Regions from separate parts of the Streptomyces sp. NPDC004658 genome, predicted to be linked through region 3. Evidence: riboswitches for the same ligand, from Rfam matches in the RefSeq annotation. Region 3 holds a riboswitch; each other region holds the start of a gene.
The links. Region 3 has a riboswitch for S-adenosylmethionine ahead of thrC (threonine synthase). Riboswitches for the same ligand answer to the same signal wherever they lie in the genome.
Positions count from the first base shown of each region.

Region 1: another riboswitch for S-adenosylmethionine. It lies ahead of ABZV94_RS23765 (aminotransferase class V-fold PLP-dependent enzyme); the one in region 3 lies ahead of thrC (threonine synthase).
Region 2: another riboswitch for S-adenosylmethionine. It lies ahead of ABZV94_RS33955 (amino acid ABC transporter permease); the one in region 3 lies ahead of thrC (threonine synthase).

Region 1 covers NZ_JBEXKG010000074.1:683-6,174, forward strand. Annotated here, with positions in the region: gene ABZV94_RS23760 (protein kinase) at 1-539, opposite strand, end outside; gene ABZV94_RS23765 (aminotransferase class V-fold PLP-dependent enzyme) at 590-1,951, opposite strand; SAM riboswitch class IV at 2,093-2,210, opposite strand; gene trpD (anthranilate phosphoribosyltransferase) at 2,284-3,348, opposite strand; gene ABZV94_RS23775 (cytochrome bc complex cytochrome b subunit) at 3,471-5,108, opposite strand; gene ABZV94_RS23780 (Rieske 2Fe-2S domain-containing protein) at 5,105-5,492, opposite strand, start outside.
Region 2 covers NZ_JBEXKG010000158.1:346-5,837, reverse strand. Annotated here, with positions in the region: gene ABZV94_RS33965 (ABC transporter substrate-binding protein) at 1-155, opposite strand, end outside; gene ABZV94_RS33960 (amino acid ABC transporter ATP-binding protein) at 308-1,099, opposite strand; gene ABZV94_RS33955 (amino acid ABC transporter permease) at 1,096-2,079, opposite strand; SAM riboswitch class IV at 2,431-2,541, opposite strand; gene ABZV94_RS33950 (glutathione S-transferase C-terminal domain-containing protein) at 2,619-3,506, opposite strand; gene ABZV94_RS33945 (putative leader peptide) at 3,589-3,711, opposite strand; gene ABZV94_RS33940 (FAD-binding oxidoreductase) at 3,852-5,012, shown strand; gene ABZV94_RS33935 ((2Fe-2S)-binding protein) at 5,009-5,311, shown strand; partial or broken gene ABZV94_RS33930 (FAD-dependent oxidoreductase) at 5,304-5,492, shown strand, end outside.
Region 3 covers NZ_JBEXKG010000058.1:20,525-26,016, reverse strand. Annotated here, with positions in the region: gene groL (chaperonin GroEL) at 1-663, opposite strand, end outside; gene ABZV94_RS20895 (cold-shock protein) at 962-1,165, opposite strand; gene ABZV94_RS20890 (ubiquitin-like small modifier protein 1) at 1,615-1,890, opposite strand; gene thrC (threonine synthase) at 2,039-3,322, opposite strand; SAM riboswitch class I at 3,340-3,480, opposite strand; gene ABZV94_RS20880 (glucosyl-3-phosphoglycerate synthase) at 3,611-4,555, shown strand; gene ABZV94_RS20875 (trehalose-6-phosphate synthase) at 4,630-5,492, shown strand, end outside.

The DNA.
Region 1 (5,492 bases), on a different contig from region 3:
TAGCCGACCGAGCCGACGACCGCGCCGGTGCGGGTCAGCGAGGTGGCCTCCAGCGCCCGGACGATCCCGAAGTCGATGACCCGGGGCCCGTCCGGGCCCAGCAGGATGTTCGACGGCTTCAGGTCGCGGTGGACCAGCCCCTTGGCGTGGATGGCCGCCAGCGCCTCGCCGAGCGCGCCGGCGAGGATGCCGACCGCGGCCCGCGGCAGCGCACCGTGGTCCAGGACGGCGTCCCGCAGGTTCGGTCCGGAGACGAACTCCGTGGCCATCCAGGGCCGTTCGGCCTCGGTGTCGGCGTCCACGACCCGTGCGGTGTACGTGTCCGCGCCGCCGACGGTCTGGGCGGCGCGGACCTCGTGGCGGAAGCGGGCGCGGAAGGTGCGGTCCTCGGCGTGCTCGGCCCGTACGACCTTCACCGCGAGCCGCAGTCCGGTGCGGGACTCGGCGAGGTAGACCTCGCCCATGCCGCCCGCGCCCAGTCTGTGCGTGGTGGTGTACGGGCCGATGTGGCGAGGGTCTGTGGCGCGCAGCGGCTGCACTGACGGGCTCCCCCTGTCCGACGTGGTGTCAAGGGGAGGTTATAGCGCCGTCAGACCGCCGGCACGCAGCGGCCGTCCTCCGTGCGGTACTGCCACTTCGCGCCTTCCGCCACCAGCTCCCTGACGGCGTTCACGAAGCGCTCCACGTGCTCGTCCGGCGTGCCCGCGCCGAAGCTCACGCGGATGGCGTTGAGGGACTTCTCGCCGGGGGCGGCCTCGGGGGCACCGCACTCGCCCTGGCTCTGCGGGTCGCTGCCGAGCAGGGTGCGGACCAGCGGGTGGGCGCAGAACAGGCCGTCGCGGACACCGATGCCGTACTCGGCGGAGAGCGCGGCGGCGAAGTGGGAGCTGTTCCAGCCCTCGACGACGAAGGAGATCACGCCGACGCGCGGGGCGTCGTCGCCGAAGAGGGACAGCACCTTCACCTCGGGAACGGCGGCCAGGCCCTCGCGGACCTTGGCGATCAGGTGCCGCTCGCGGGCGACGAGGGTGTCCCAGCCGGCCTCGGTGAGGGCCTTGCAGGCGGAGGCGATGGCGTAGGCGCCGATGACGTTCGGGGAGCCGGCCTCGTGCCGGGCGGCGGTCTCGTGCCACTCGACGGCCACGCCGCCGTCCTCGCGCCGGGTGACCTTGCGGCTGGCGCCGCCGCCCGCGAGGTACGGGTCGGCCGCCTGGAGCCAGTCGGCGCGGCCGGCCAGGACACCGGAGCCGAAGGGGGCGTACAGCTTGTGGCCGGAGAAGGCGACCCAGTCGACGTCCAGGTCGCGCAGGTCCACCGGGTGGTGCGGGGCCAGCTGGGCGGCGTCCAGGACGATGCGGGCGCCGTGGGCGTGCGCGGCGGCGGCCAGTTCGCGCACCGGCCACAGCTCGCCGGTGACGTTGGAGGCGCCGGTGACGCAGACCAGGGCCGGGCCGTGCGGGTCGCGGTCGGCGAGGGCCCGCTCCAGGGTCTCCACGGCCTGCCGCGGGGTGCGCGGGGCGTTGAGGTAGGTGACCCGCGCGTCCTGCCAGGGCAGCAGGGAGGCGTGGTGCTCCGTCTCGAAGACGAAGACCTGGCAGTCGGCCGGGACCGCCCGGGCCAGCAGGTTCAGGGAGTCGGTGGTGGAACGGGTGAAGATCACCTGGTCGGCGGGGCGGCAGCCGAGGAAGTCGGCGACGGTCCGGCGGGCGTTCTCGAACAGGTCGGTGGAGAGCTGGGAGAGGTAGCCGGCGCCGCGGTGCACACTGCCGTAGTACGGCGCGTACGCGGCGACGTCGTCCCAGACGCGCTGGAGGGCGGGGGCGCTGGCCGCGTAGTCCAGGGCGGCGTAGGTGACTTCGCCGCCGGTGACCAGCGGGACGGTGACATCTCGCCCGAGAACGGGCAGAGGGGTGCAAACGGTCTGGTCGGCGGCAGCGGTGGAGACAGACATGGCGGAACTCCCGTGACAGGAATGCGAGAAAGGCAGAAAGGGACTGCGAAGGGGTGTGCGGAGGCGGGGCTCTGCGGCCCTAACGCATTCGCTTGCTCACGGAAGACTCCCTCGAACGACCAGGACCCCTGGTTGGCGAGGGGTCCGCGCTTGCCGTAGGCCTTGCTGCCGTACGACCTGGTCTTCACCCGGGGCACCCCGCCACGGACGGAGGGTTGCCGGACAGTCGGCCGGGGCCTCATGACTGTCACTCATGACCTGGTACAGGAACGTACGTGAGTGATCGTCGTCCCGCAACCCGTGTCCGGATCGCGGGACGACTCCCGAGGGTGTCAGGCGTTGCTGACGGCCACCCAGCGGTCCAGGGTGCGCTTGGCCGCGCCCGAGTCGATCGACTCCGCGGCTCGCGCCATGCCCGCGCGGATCTGCTCGGTGAGCGGCGCGTCCGCCGGCTCCAGGGCCACCAGCGCCGCCGCCGAGTTCAGCAGGACGGCGTCCCGTACGGCCCCCTTCTCGCCGTCCAGCAGCCGCCGGGCGACCTCGGCGTTGTAGGAGGCGTCGGCACCGCGCAGGGCGTCCACGGGGACGAGGTCGATGCCGACGTCCCGGGGGTCGAAGACCTCTTCCGTGACCTTGCCGTCCCGGACCACCCAGACCCGGGAGGGGGCGGTGACGGTCAGCTCGTCCAGGCCGTCGTCGCCCCGGAAGACCAGCGCGGAGTTGCCGCGCTCGGCGAGGACACCGGCGACGATCGGCGCCATGCGGGGATCCGCGACACCGACGGCCTGCGACCGCACCTGCGCGGGGTTGGTCAGCGGGCCCAGCACGTTGAAGGTGGTGCGGATGCCCAACTGGCCGCGGGCCGCGGCGACATGGCGCAGCGACGGGTGGAACCGCACCGCGAAGCAGATGGTGATGCCGGCCTCTTCGGCCACCTCAGCCACCCGCTGCGGGGTCAGGTTGAGGTTGATCCCCAGCTTCTCCAGGACGTCGGAGGAGCCGGAGGCGGAGGACGCGGCGCGGTTGCCGTGCTTGACGACCTTCGCGCCCGCGCCCGCGACGACGATCGAGGACATGGTGGAGATGTTCACCGTCTTGGCGCCGTCGCCGCCGGTGCCGACGATGTCGACGGCCGGCCCGGGCACCTCGATGACGTTGGCGTGCGCGTACATCGTCCGGACCAGTCCGGTGATCTCCTGGACCGTCTCGCCCTTGGCGCGCAGGGCCACCATGAACCCGGCGATCTGCGCGTCGGTCGCCTCCCCGCGCATGATCAGGTCCATCGCCCACGCGGTGTCGTCGGCGGACAGGTCCCGGCCCTCCAGCAGACCGTTCAGCAGGGCGGGCCAGGAGCGGCCCGCCGCGGTGTCGCCTCCAGCGGGGGTCACAGCGCTCATCAGCCGCTCCTTGAACAGGTTCCTGCTACGTCGTACACCACCCTATCCAGCCGGACGGAAGGGCGAGGGGCCCCGTCCGCAACCCGGACGGGGCCCCTCGGTGTGGCGTGGCGACGCGGGGATCAGTGGTGGCCGTGGCCGCTCGTGATCTCCTTGTACTCCTCGACGGTCGGCTTCGGGATCTGGTTGTCCTCGCCGAAGTAGGCGGTGGACAGCTTCGCCCGCAGCTTCTGCGAGGCAGGGATCTTGCGCTCGACCCCGTTCTCGTCGACCGTCGGACCGATCTCGGCCGGCTGGTACTGCTCGTGCGCGGTGAGCGTGTGCAGCTGCTCCTGGCTGAGCGGCTCGTGCACCTCGATGAACTCACCGTGCGGCAGCCGCTTGATGATGCCGGTCTCGCGGCCGTGCAGCACCTTGTCGCGGTCGCGGCGCTGGAGGCCCAGGCAGATCCGCTTGGTGGCGATGAACGCGATGACCGGAGCCACGAAGTAGGCGATCCGCACGAACCAGGTGACCGCGTTGATCGACAGGTGGAAATGCGTGGCGAAGATGTCGTTGCCGCCACCGATCAGCATCACGAAGTACACGGTCAGCCAGGCGACACCGAACGCCGTACGGGTCGGCGCGTTGCGCGGGCGGTCCAGGATGTGGTGCTCGCGCTTGTCGCCGGTGACCCAGGCCTCGATGAACGGGTACACCGCGATCGCGCCCAGGATCACGCCGAACAGCACCAGCGGGATGAACACGCCGAGGACGAGCGTGTGGCCCCAGAAGTTGATCTCCCAGCCCGGCATGGCGCGGATCAGGCCCTCGGCCATGCCCATGTACCAGTCCGGCTGGGCGCCGGTGGACACCTGGTCCGGCCGGTAGGGGCCGATGGCCCAGATCGGGTTGATCTGCGCGATGGCGGCGAGGGCCGCGAGCACGCCGAAGACCAGGAAGAAGAAGCCGCCGGCCTTCGCCATGTACACCGGCAGCAGCGGCATGCCGACGACGTTCTTGTTCGTCTTGCCGGGGCCCGCGAACTGCGTGTGCTTGTGGTAGAAGACCAGGATCAGGTGGCCCACCACCAGGCCGAGCATGATGCCCGGCAGCAGCAGGATGTGGATCGAGTAGAAGCGGGCCACGAAGTCGCCGCCCGGGAACTCCCCGCCGAAGAGGAAGAACGAGATGTACGTGCCGACGATCGGCACGGACAGGATCGCGCCCTCCATGAAGCGGACACCGGTGCCGGAGAGCAGGTCGTCCGGGAGCGAGTAACCGGTGAAGCCGGTGAACATGCCCAGGACGAGCAGCAGGAAGCCGAACAGCCAGTTGATCTCACGCGGCTTGCGGAACGCGCCGGTGAAGAACACGCGCATCATGTGCACGAACATGCCGGCGATGAAGACGACGGCGCCCCAGTGGTGGATCTGCCGGACGAGCAGACCACCGCGCACATCGAAGGAGATGTGCAGGGTCGAGCTGAACGCCTCGGACATCAGCTGTCCCTGGAGCGGGACGTAGGAGCCGTGGTACTCCACCTCGTTCATCGACGGGTGGAAGAACAGCGTCAGGTAGACACCCGTCAGGATGATGATGATGAAGCTGTAGAGGCAGACCTCACCCAACATGAACGACCAGTGGTCGGGGAAGATCTTGCGCATGTTGGCCTTGGCCAGGGAGTAGATCCCGAGCCGGCCGTCGGCCCAGTCGGCGAGACGCTCGCCGGCCGGTGCCTGCCCGCGCGAGCGGGAGGTCTCGTTCGCTGAAGTACTCATCCGCGCTCCCAGAATGCAGGACCGACGGGCTCCTCGAAGTCGCCGAGCGCCTGGAGGTAACCCTCACTGTCCACGCCGATGCGCAGCTGCGGCAGGGCGTGGCCGGCGGGACCGAAGATCACTCGGGCACCGTCGGAGAGGTCGAAGGTGGACTGGTGGCACGGGCACAGCACGTGGTGCGTCTGCTGCTCGTACAGGGAGATCGGGCAGCCGACGTGGGTGCAGATCTTCGAGTACGCGACGATGCCCTCGTGCGACCACTCCAGCTCGCGCTTGTCCTTGATGTTGCCCGGCTGGAGCCGGACGATCATCAGGGCGGCCTTGGCGATCTCCGTCTGGAACTCCTCGGAGTGCTCCTCCAGGCCGTCCGGCTTGGCGAAGGTG
Region 2 (5,492 bases), on a different contig from region 3:
GACAGCCGTCCCACGGTCACCGTGCCGGTGGTGTCGGTCTTGGTGACGGCCTCGCTGTCGCCCCCGCAGGCGGCGAGCCCGGTGGCGAGGGCGGTGACGGCGGTCGCCGCGGAGATGCCGCGGATCAGGGCGCGACGGGAGAGGTGGGTAGGCATGGCGTGACTGTCCTTGTCTCGCTGATGAGGGTGGGTGTGTGGTGTGGGGGTGGGCTGGGTGCCGTGGGGGGCGGTGGTCGTGGAGGATCCGGGCGGCAGGGCCGGGGCGGCCTGCCCGGGTGGGCGGCGCGGAGCGGCCCGCGGGGGTCCGGTCAGAGCACCTTGCCGAGGAATTCCCGGGTCCGTGCGTGCCGGGGCCGGTCGAGCACCTCGCCGGGCGGCCCCTGCTCGACGATCCGGCCGCCGTCGATGAAGACGACCCGGTCGGCGACCTCGCGGGCGAAGCCGATCTCGTGGCTCACGATGACGAGGGTGGTGCCGCCGCTCGCCAGGTCCTTGATGACGGCCAGCACCTCGCCGACGAGTTCGGGGTCGAGTGCGGAGGTCGGCTCGTCGAAGAGGATGATCCCGGGCCGCAGGGCGAGGGCGCGGGCGATGGCGACGCGCTGCTGCTGACCACCGGACAACTGCCGGGGGTAGGCGCCGGTCTTGTCGCCGAGGCCGACGCGGTCGAGGAGTTCGAAGGCGAGTTCCTGGGCCGCCACCCTGCTCAGCCTGCCGGTGGCGGCGGGGGCCGCGGCGACGTTCTCCAGGACGGTCAGGTGCGGGAAGAGGTTGAAGTTCTGGAAGACGAAGCCGATCCGGCTGCGCTGGGCGAGGATGGCGCGCTCGCTGAGTTCCTTGAGCCGGCCCCCGTGCCGCTTCACCCCGATCAGCTCGCCGTCCACGCTGACGTGGCCGGTCTCGGGCTTCTCCAGGTGGTTGAGGACCCTGAGCAGCGTGGACTTGCCGGAGCCGGACGGGCCGAGGATCACCGTGACCTCGCCGGGGCGGACGGTCAGGTCGATGCCGTCGAGTACGTGGTGGGAGCCGTACCACTTGTGGACGCCGTGCACTTCGAGCGCGGCGGGCGCGGTCTTCGGGAGGGTCTGCGCGGTGGTCATACGGCGGCCTCCCGGCGCAGCCGGGCCCGCAGGCCGGCCAGTCCGGCCCGGGCTTTCTGCAAGGGGGTCGGCGGCAGGGTGCGGGTGGCACCCCGGGCGTAGTACCGCTCGACGTAGAACTGGACGACGGACACGGCGCTGGTGAGGATCAGGTACCAGACGGTGGCGACCATCAGCAGCGGCACCACGTCACCGGGGTAGGTGCTGCCCATCGACTGCACCGCGCCGAACAGGTCCAGCAGCGACACGTAGAAGACCAGGGACGTGCTCTTGATGAGGCCGATCAGCTGGTTGACGTAGTTCGGCGTGATGGACCTGAGGGCCTGCGGGAAGACGATCCTGCGGAACTGGTAGCCCTGGGGCAGGCCGAGCGCGGCGGCCGCCTCGTGCTGTCCCTGGTCGACGGAGAGGATGCCGCCGCGGACCACCTCGGCCGCGTACGCCGCCTCGTTGAGGCTGAGGCCGATCACGGCGATCGTCATGTCGGTGGCCAGCCGGGACTCGTCGAAGGTGACGAAGGCGGGCCCGAAGGGCACCCCGAGGCTCAACGTCTTGTACAGGGCGCTGAAGTTGTACAGGAAGATCAGTACGACGATGAGCGGTACGGAGCGGAACAGCCAGGTGTAGGTCCAGCTGACCGCGCGCAGCACCGGGCTTCCGGAGAGCCGGGCAAGTGCCAGCAGGATGCCGCCGAGCAGTCCCAGGACGGCGCTGAGCGCGGCGACTTCGAGGGTGACGAGGAGGCCGTCGAGGACGGTGGGGCGCAGGAACCAGTAGCGGAAGCGGTCCCACTGGTAGAAGGGGTTCGTGACCAGTCCGTGCAGGATCTGCGCGACGAGCACGAGGACGACGGCGGTGACGATCCACCGGCCGGGGCGGCGCAGCGGCTGTACTCGCTGCGGTTCCAAGGGCTTTGACGGGGTGTCGGCGGGGGCCGGCGCCTCGGCTAGGGAGACGGCGGCGCCTGGGGCTTCACTCATGGCGGCTCCGGCGGAGTCGGTCACCCCGGGGCCGCGCGGGAGCGGAGGTGGGCCACGACGGCACTGCGGCACGAGGCGGCGCACGGACAGGCGCGGAACCGGGGGCTGGGCGGACAACGGCACATCCGGCGGACGGTGTGCGGCGGGAACGCGGGGCTGGGAGGAGACGTCAGCCCTGACAGCGGGCAGAGCCCGGTGCGGTACACAGTGCGCTGTTCACGCGGAGCAGATCGACGGCGCGGTCGGCGACGAGGAGACCGGCGTACGACGGTACGCAGCCCTGGGGGCGGCTCGCGGCCGTCCTGGGAGCTGCGTACATGGCGTCACCTGTCACTGTTCCGGCCCCGTGGGGCCTCGCGCTTACCGAAAACGTCATCCGGTCCGGTCGTCACCTGGGGCACCCCACCGCGATGCGAGGGTTGCCGGTCAGCGAGCCAGGGCTTGGCGCTGACGCTCATGACCGTTCTGAGCCGTAAGTAAGGCAGTTGACCGTTCGAATGTCAACGGTCGTCCGCCAAGTGGACATCGGCGGCGGGCTCTCACCTGCGAGAAGCGTCGGAAGTGTCTGCCGCGTGGCCTGCCCAGTCCAGGATCTGGACAGCTGCTCCGGCGGCCTCCAGACCCTGGCAGCGGCCGTGGTGGCGGCGGGCGATGCCGTCGAGGTCGAGGTGGCGGCCGAAGGCGGGGCGGGCGGCCAGGCGGCGGGCGTAGGCCCACAGGGAGCGGTGGTCGGCGATGCGGTGCACGGCGGAGGCGTCGAGGTGGCAGCGGTGGACGGTGTCGAGCTGCACGAGCGTGACCCACAGGTCGATGTCGGCGGCGGTGAGCCGGTCGTCGGCCAGGTACTCCTCGCCGCTCAGCCGTCGCTCCAGCCGGCCCAGGGTGTCCAGCAGCACGTCGAGGGCGGCGGCCCGTTCGGCCGGGTCGGCACCGGCGCGTCCGGCGCGCTGGGCGGCCTCCTCGATGCCCTCGGCGCACATCCGCTCGACGGCCTCGATCACGGACTCCAGCCCGGAGGGGTAGAGGCGGTCGTGGCCGCCCGGCCGGAACAGGTCCAGGTCGCGCAGGATGCCGGGGGTGTGGGTGCTGACGATGCGTCCGGACCAGTCGTCGCTGAGCACGGGCGCGAGCGCCGGGCCGGTGTAGTGGTGGGCGCTCGCCTCGTAGAGCGGGCGGAGCGCCGCGTGGCCGCCGCCGGGACAGTCCGGGACGGCGGGCAGGAGGGTGACCGGACAGTGGGCTTCCAGTCCGAGCAGGCTGTGGCCGACGGCGAGGCGCAGCCCGTCGGGGCAGGCGGTCGACAGATGGAGCCGGTAGCGGTGCGGCACGGCGTAGTGGCCGCTGCGCGCGTCCCGGCCGATCCGGCCCCGGAAGACCGGCGCGGTACCGGGGGTGGACGGGACGGCGGCGAGCGGAGTGATGGACATGCGTCTCCCCGGGTGGTGGGTGTGCGGAGGGGCGCGGCCGGCGCGGGCGTGACCGGTCGGTGGAGGCGAAGGGGCGCCCGGCTCAGCGGCGGTGGCTGATCGCGCTGCAGACACGCTGCAGGTCGATGTGGCGGCGGGAGGTGAGCAGGGGAGCGCGCAACGGCGTCCGGCCGGTGTGACCGGTGCCCGTGTCGCGGCGCGTCATGATTCCCTACCTGTTCACTAGGATTCCCTCCCTGGAGTGTCGATCGGGCTCCGTGCGACGTCAAGGGGGCGTCCACGCCTGGGAATCGAGGTCGGCGCCGGGGACTCCTCACCGACAGGAACATGTGACATAGTACTGGCGTGGCGAAGCGACTGACCTGCGACGTCGTGGTCGTCGGGGCCGGAATGGTGGGCGCGGCCTGTGCCCTCTACGCCGCGCGCGCCGGACTCGACGTACGACTGGTGGACCGGGGCCCGGTGGCCGGCGGCACCACCGGAGCCGGCGAGGGCAACCTGCTCGTCTCCGACAAGGAGCCGGGCCCGGAGCTCCGACTGGCGCTGCTGTCCGGCCGGCTGTGGGCGGGCCTGGCGCGCGAACTGGGCACCGCGATCGAGTACGAGCCCAAGGGCGGCCTCGTGGTCGCCCCGACGCCCGGCGCCCTGGCCGCGCTGCGGGACTTCGCCGCGGACCAGCGGGCCGCCGGCGTCACCGCCGTACCGGTCGGCGCGGACCGGCTGCGGGAACTGGAACCGCACCTGGCGCCCGGCATGGCGGGCGCGGTGCACTACCCGCAGGACGCCCAGGTCATGCCCGCGCTGGCCGCCGCACACCTGGTCCGCGCCTCCGGCGCCGCCGTGCACACCGGCCGTACGGTGACCGGGGTGCTGCGCACGGCGCGGGGAGCGGTGTACGGCGTGCGCACCGACCGGGGCGACATCCACGCACCGGCGGTGGTCAACGCGGCCGGCGTCTGGGGCGGCGACCTGGCCTCGCTCGCCGGCGTCCGGCTGCCGGTGCTCCCCCGGCGCGGCTTCGTGCTGGTCACCGAGCCGCTGCCGCGCAGGGTCCGGCACAAGGTGTACGCCGCGGACTACGTGGCCGACGTGGCCAGCGACTCGGCCGCCCTGCGCAGTTCACCGGTCGTGGAGGGCACGGCCGCCGGCCCGGTCCTGATCGGGGCCACCCGGGAGCGGGTCGGCTTCGACCGGTCGTTGTCCTTGACCGCGACGCGGGCGCTCGCCGCCGGGGCGATCGGGCTGTTCCCCTTCCTGGAACGGGTCCGCGCGCTGCGCACGTACGCGGGTTTCCGGCCGTACCTGCCGGACCATCTGCCGGCGATCGGGCCCGATCCGCGGGTTCCCGGCCTGTTCCACGCCTGCGGGCACGAGGGGGCCGGCATCGGACTCGCCCCCGGCACCGGGCAGTTGATCGCGCAGGCGCTCACCGGGAAGACGCCGGAGCTGGATCTCACGCCGTTCCGGCCGGAGCGGTTCGACACCGAGGGAGGCGACGTCCGGTGAATCCGAGGGAGCTGACCCGGGCCCGGCCGGGCCCGGCCTGCACCGTGACCTTCGACGGCCGCCCCTTGGAGGCGCTGCCGGGCCAGACGGTCGCCGCGGCGCTGTGGGCGGCGGGCGTGACGGCCTGGCGCAGCACACGGGTCGCCGGGCGGCCCCGCGGGGTGTTCTGCGGGATCGGGGTGTGCTTCGACTGCCTGGTCACCGTCAACGGCCGTCCCAACCAACGGGCTTGCCTGGTGCCGGTCCGCCCGGGAGACGTCATCCGATCGCAGGAGGGGACGGGCCGGGACGATGACTGAACGACCGCGTCTCGCCGTCGTCGGCGCGGGCCCGGCCGGGCTCGCCGCCGCGCTGGCGGCAGCCGCACGGGGCGTCCGGGTGACCCTGGTCGACTCCGCCGACCAGGCCGGCGGACAGTTCTACCGGCAGCCGGCCACCGCCCTCGGCGCACGCCGGCCGCAGGCCCTGCACCACCAGTGG
Region 3 (5,492 bases):
GGCGATGAGGATGTAGGGGTCCTCCAGCACCGCCTCCATGCGCTCCATGTCGGTCGCGAAGTAGGCGGAGATGTAGCCCTTGTCGAAGCGCATGCCCTCGGTGAGCTCCAGCTCCAGACCGAAGGTGTTGCTCTCCTCGACGGTGATGACGCCTTCCTTGCCGACCTTGTCCATGGCCTCGGCGATCAGCTCGCCGATCTGGGTGTCGGCGGCGGAGATGGACGCGGTGGAGGCGATCTGCTCCTTGGTCTCGACGTCCTTCGCCTGCTCCAGCAGGGCGGCGGAGACGGCCTCGACGGCCTTCTCGATACCGCGCTTCAGAGCCATCGGGTTGGCACCGGCGGCGACGTTGCGCAGGCCCTCCTTGACCAGGGCCTGGGCGAGCACGGTCGCGGTGGTCGTACCGTCACCGGCGACGTCGTCCGTCTTCTTGGCGACTTCCTTGACCAGCTCGGCGCCGATCTTCTCGTACGGGTCCTCGAGCTCGATCTCCTTGGCGATGGAGACACCATCGTTGGTGATCGTGGGGGCGCCCCACTTCTTCTCGAGGACGACGTTGCGGCCCTTGGGGCCCAGCGTCACCTTCACGGCGTCCGCGAGCTGGTTCATGCCGCGCTCGAGGCCGCGCCGCGCCTCCTCGTCGAACGCGATGATCTTGGCCATGTGAAGTGGTCCCTCCAGGACTGGGGGTGATTCCTTCGGACCGCGCCCGCGCCCGCGACGGACGGCTCGCCGGCCTCGTGGTTCCTTGCCCCACCCGGCCCGCGGGCCTCACCGACCCGGTCCTTCGCTGTCACTCTCACCTTCAGAGTGCTAACGCCAATGATTAGCACTCGGCATGGTCGAGTGCAAGCGCCTCGGCGAGTGGGAGGCCCGCGTCAGCCGCACGCGAACAGCGGAACCGGGCACGGCGAAGGGCCCGCACCCTCTGCGAGGTGCGGGCCCTTCGGACAAGAAACGTTCAGGCGGTGACGCGAACCATGTCGGCCTGCGGACCCTTCTGGCCCTGCGAGATCTCGAACTCGACCCGCTGGCCCTCTTCCAGGGTGCGGTAGCCGTCCATCTGAATCGCGCTGTAGTGGACGAAGACGTCCGCACCACCGTCGACCGCGATGAAGCCGTACCCCTTCTCCGCGTTGAACCACTTGACGGTGCCCTGAGCCATGCCTAACTCCCCTATTACTGGCCCTTGCACAGATCCACACTTCGCGGACCCGGGTCAGACCTCACCCCCCAACTGGTCGGGGGCGTGCGCCGGAACGCGTCGACCGCGGCTGAATGTATCTGTCCAACTGCCGTCTGCAACAGGTCAATCGGACGAGAATTCTGGACGCGAGCGGTCCGGAATCTGGTGAGAATTCGCCCGAATTCAGGGCAAGTCGGGCCCCATAAAAGCCACAAAAGCCGCAGAGAACCCGCACACTTTGGCTACTTCTTGTCGGGCGGGCGGCATGAAATCCAGGGCCCGCGACCCGAAGGCCGCGGCCGTGTTCCCCAACTCTACCGCGCTCAATCACACAGAATTGCCCCCTCCGCTTCTCTCACGGAGGGGGCAATCGGATGAACGGTCGGTAACCGAGATTACCGATGGTAATGAGCGCGCGGATCCTCGGCTCAGCCGCCGGCGACGGCCGGGATGATCGAGACGCCGGCGCCGTCGGGGGTCGCCGTGTCCAGGCCCTGCTCGAAGCGGACGTCGTCGTCGTTGACGTACACGTTGACGAACCGGCGCAGCTTGCCCTGGTCGTCCAGCACGCGCGCGGCGATGCCCGTGTGGTTCTTCTCCAGGTCGGCGATGACCTCGCCGAGCGTGGCGCCCTCGGCGGCGACCTCGGCCTGACCGCCGGTGTAGGTGCGCAGGATGGTGGGGATGCGAACGGTCACGCTCATGCGGTGGGACCTCCGGTCGGGTTCACGGGTACGGCGGAGCGGCGCCCCGGGGGCGCGGGGCTGGGATGCGGCTGGGGCTGCCACCGCGTGGGCGCGACCGGCCCCCACCGGCCCGCGGGCCGCGCCCGGTCTCGCGGCGGAGCGCCTGTCATGCGAGGCCGGCCTCTCGGAAGGAGTCCAGGGTCGGGCGGATGGTGGCGGTGAGGCCGGTCCCGGCCACCGCGTCCAGGGTCTTCAGGCCGTCGCCGGTGTTGAGGACCACCGTGGTCTTCGCCGGGTCCAGCACACCCGCCTCCAGCAGCTTGCGGGTGACGCCGACGGTCACGCCGCCGGCGGTCTCCGCGAAGATGCCCTCGGTCCGCGCGAGCAGCTTGATCGCGTCCACGACCTGCTCGTCCGTCACGTCCTCCACGGCACCCCCGGTGCGGCGCGCGATGTCCAGGACGTACGGCCCGTCGGCCGGGTTGCCGATGGCCAGGGACTTGGCGATGGTGTTCGGCTTCTGGGGCCGTACGACGTCGTGTCCGGCCTTGAAGGCGGTGGAGACCGGGGAGCAGCCCTCGGCCTGGGCGCCGAAGATCTTGTACGGCCTGTCCTCGACCAGCCCCAGCTTGATCAGCTCCTGGAGCCCCTTGTCGATCTTCGTGAGCTGGGAGCCGGAGGCGATCGGGACCACGATCTGGTCCGGCAGCCGCCAGCCGAGCTGCTCGCAGATCTCGTACGCCAGGGTCTTGGAGCCCTCCGCGTAGTACGGCCGCAGGTTGACGTTGACGAAGCCCCAGCCCTCGCCGGCCGGGTCGCCGATCAGCTCGGAGCAGAAGCGGTTCACGTCGTCGTAGTTGCCCTCGATGCCGACGAGTTCCCCGCCGTAGACCGCGGCCATGACGACCTTGCCCTGCTCCAGGTCGTGCGGGATGAACACGCAGGAGCGGAAGCCGGCCCGGGCGGCGGCGGCACCGACCGCGCCGGCCAGGTTGCCGGTGGAGGAGCAGGACAGCGTGGTGAAGCCGAAGGCGCGGGCGGCCTCCAGGGCCTGGGCCACGACCCGGTCCTTGAAGGAGTGGGTCGGGTTGCCGGAGTCGTCCTTCACGTACAGACCGCCGGTCACGCCCAGCTCGCGGGCCAGGTTGTCGGCCTTGACGAGCTGGGTCCAGCCGGGGTTGAGGTTCGGCTTGCCGGCGACGTCCGCCGGGACCGGCAGCAGGGGCGCGTAGCGCCAGATGTTCGCGGGGCCCGCCTCGATGCGGCGGCGCAGGTCCTCGGTGTCGTAGGCGGAGAAGTCGTAGGCGATCTCCAGCGGGCCGAAGCACTCTTCGCAGGCGAAGACCGGGCCGAGCGGCACCCGATGACCGCACTCGCGACAGCTCAGGGCCGCTGCGGGGCCGAGGTCGACCGTGGATTCGCTGGTGGTGGCAACTGTCTGCACAGCCATGGAGGCGAGGCCCTTTCTCCTCATCTTCCTCACGACGCACCTCGCCGTGAGACGGAATTGGCACCTTCCCTGGCCGTGAGCCTCGCGCGAACGAGTCCGGATCAGGGGGGTTGCCGGGGCTTCATCGGGCCGTGTCCCTCTGCCCCTCTGGATGAGCGGTATGCGGTTGTGAACGCACATGACCCCCGACATGCGATGGTCATCGGCGTTGTTCAAGACTGTAACCGACGGCCGGGACAGTTGAGATAGTCGTCCGAACCGCGAGACACGAGTGAGGAGCCACAGACTGTGCTGGAAGAAGTCGAGCGCTGGCTGACCACCCGGTCCTGGTCCGTGGCCGATCGCCCGCTGCACCAGATCCTCGCCGCCAAGCAGCGCACGGGCCAGACCATCAGCGTCGTCCTGCCCGCGCTCAACGAGGAGGAGACCGTCGGCGACATCGTCGCGGTGATCCGGCACGACCTCGTCGAGCAGGTGCCGCTCGTCGACGAGATCGTCGTCGTCGACTCCGGCTCCACCGACCGCACCTCGCAGGTCGCCGCGCGCGCGGGTGCCCGGGTCGTCCACCGCGACGACATCCTGCCGCGTATCCCGGCCGTCCCCGGCAAGGGCGAGGTGCTGTGGCGGTCGCTGCTGGTGACCGGCGGGGACATCGTCTGCTTCATCGACGCGGACCTCAGGGAGTTCTCCTCCGACTTCGTCTCCGGGATCGTCGGCCCGCTGCTCACCGACCCGGACGTCGACCTGGTCAAGGCGATGTACGACCGCCCGCTCGGCGGCAGTGCCGGGCAGGGCGGCCGGGTCACCGAGCTCATGGCCCGCCCGCTGCTGAACATGCACTGGCCGCAGCTGGCCGGGTTCGTGCAGCCGCTCGGCGGCGAGTACGCGGCCCGCCGCACGCTGCTGGAGCAGCTGCCGTTCCCCGTCGGCTACGGCGTGGAGCTGGGCATGCTGGTGGACGCGCTGCACCTGGTGGGCCTGGACGCGCTGGCCCAGGTCGACGTGGGCGTGCGCAGGCACCGGCACCAGGACGGGCAGGCGCTCGGCCGGATGGCCGCCGCGATCTACCGCACCGCCCAGCTGCGGCTGGCCCGCGGCCATCTGATCCGGCCCGCGCTGACCCAGTTCGAGCGGGGCGAGGAGGGGTTCGAGCCGCGCACCTACTCGGTGGACACCGAGGAGCGGCCGCCCATGGTGGAGATCGCGGAGTACGCCGAGCGGAAGGTGGCGTGAACGGGCCGTATACGGTCGGCCCGCCGGGCGGGCCGTACGTTTGAGCGGTTCGGGGCCGGGCTAGGTTGAGGCGTATGGCTTCCACGCTCGATGCTGCGCAAAAGGCTCAGGTGCTGGTCGCGTCGAACCGCGGCCCGGTCTCCTATCAGGTGGGCGAGGACGGCTCGCTGCACGCCCGGCGGGGCGGCGGCGGGCTGGTCTCGGGACTGTCCGCCATCGGGTCGGACGCGGGCTCGGTGTGGGTGTGCGCCGCACTCGGCGACGGCGACCGTGCGGCCGTCCGGCGCGCGGACGGCGGGCTGCTGCCGGCCGAGGACACCGGCGGGCAGCGGGTGCGGATGCTCGACATCGACGCGACCGTGCACACCGAGGCGTACAACGGCATCGCCAACTCGGTGCTCTGGTTCGTCCACCACATGCTGTACCAGACCCCGCTGGAGCCGGTCTTCGACGCCGGCTTCCGGCGGCAGTGGGCCTCCTACGAGGCCTACAACCGGGCGTTCGCCGAGGCGCTGGCCGAGGAGGCGGCCGAGGGCGCGGCCGTACTGATCCAGGACTACCACCTGGCCCTCGCCCCCCGCATGCTCCGCCAGCTCCGGCCCGACCTGCGCATCGGCCACTTCTCGCACACCCCGTGGGCGCCGCCGGACTACTTCCGGCTCCTGCCCGACGACATCGCGGCCGAACTGCTCAGCGGCATCCTGGGCGCAGACCGGGCGGCGTTCCTCACCCGGCGGTGGGCGGACGCGTTCATCGACTGCTGTCACGAGGTCCTCGGGCCCGGCATCCCCTCCGGCACCCGGATCGGGGTGCACGGGCTGGGCGCGGACGCGGACTTCCTGCGCAAGCGGGCGCACGAGCCGGACGTGGACGAGCGGATGGCGGCGCTGCGGGCGGAGATCGGAGAGGGCCGCAAGACGATCGTCCGGGTGGACCG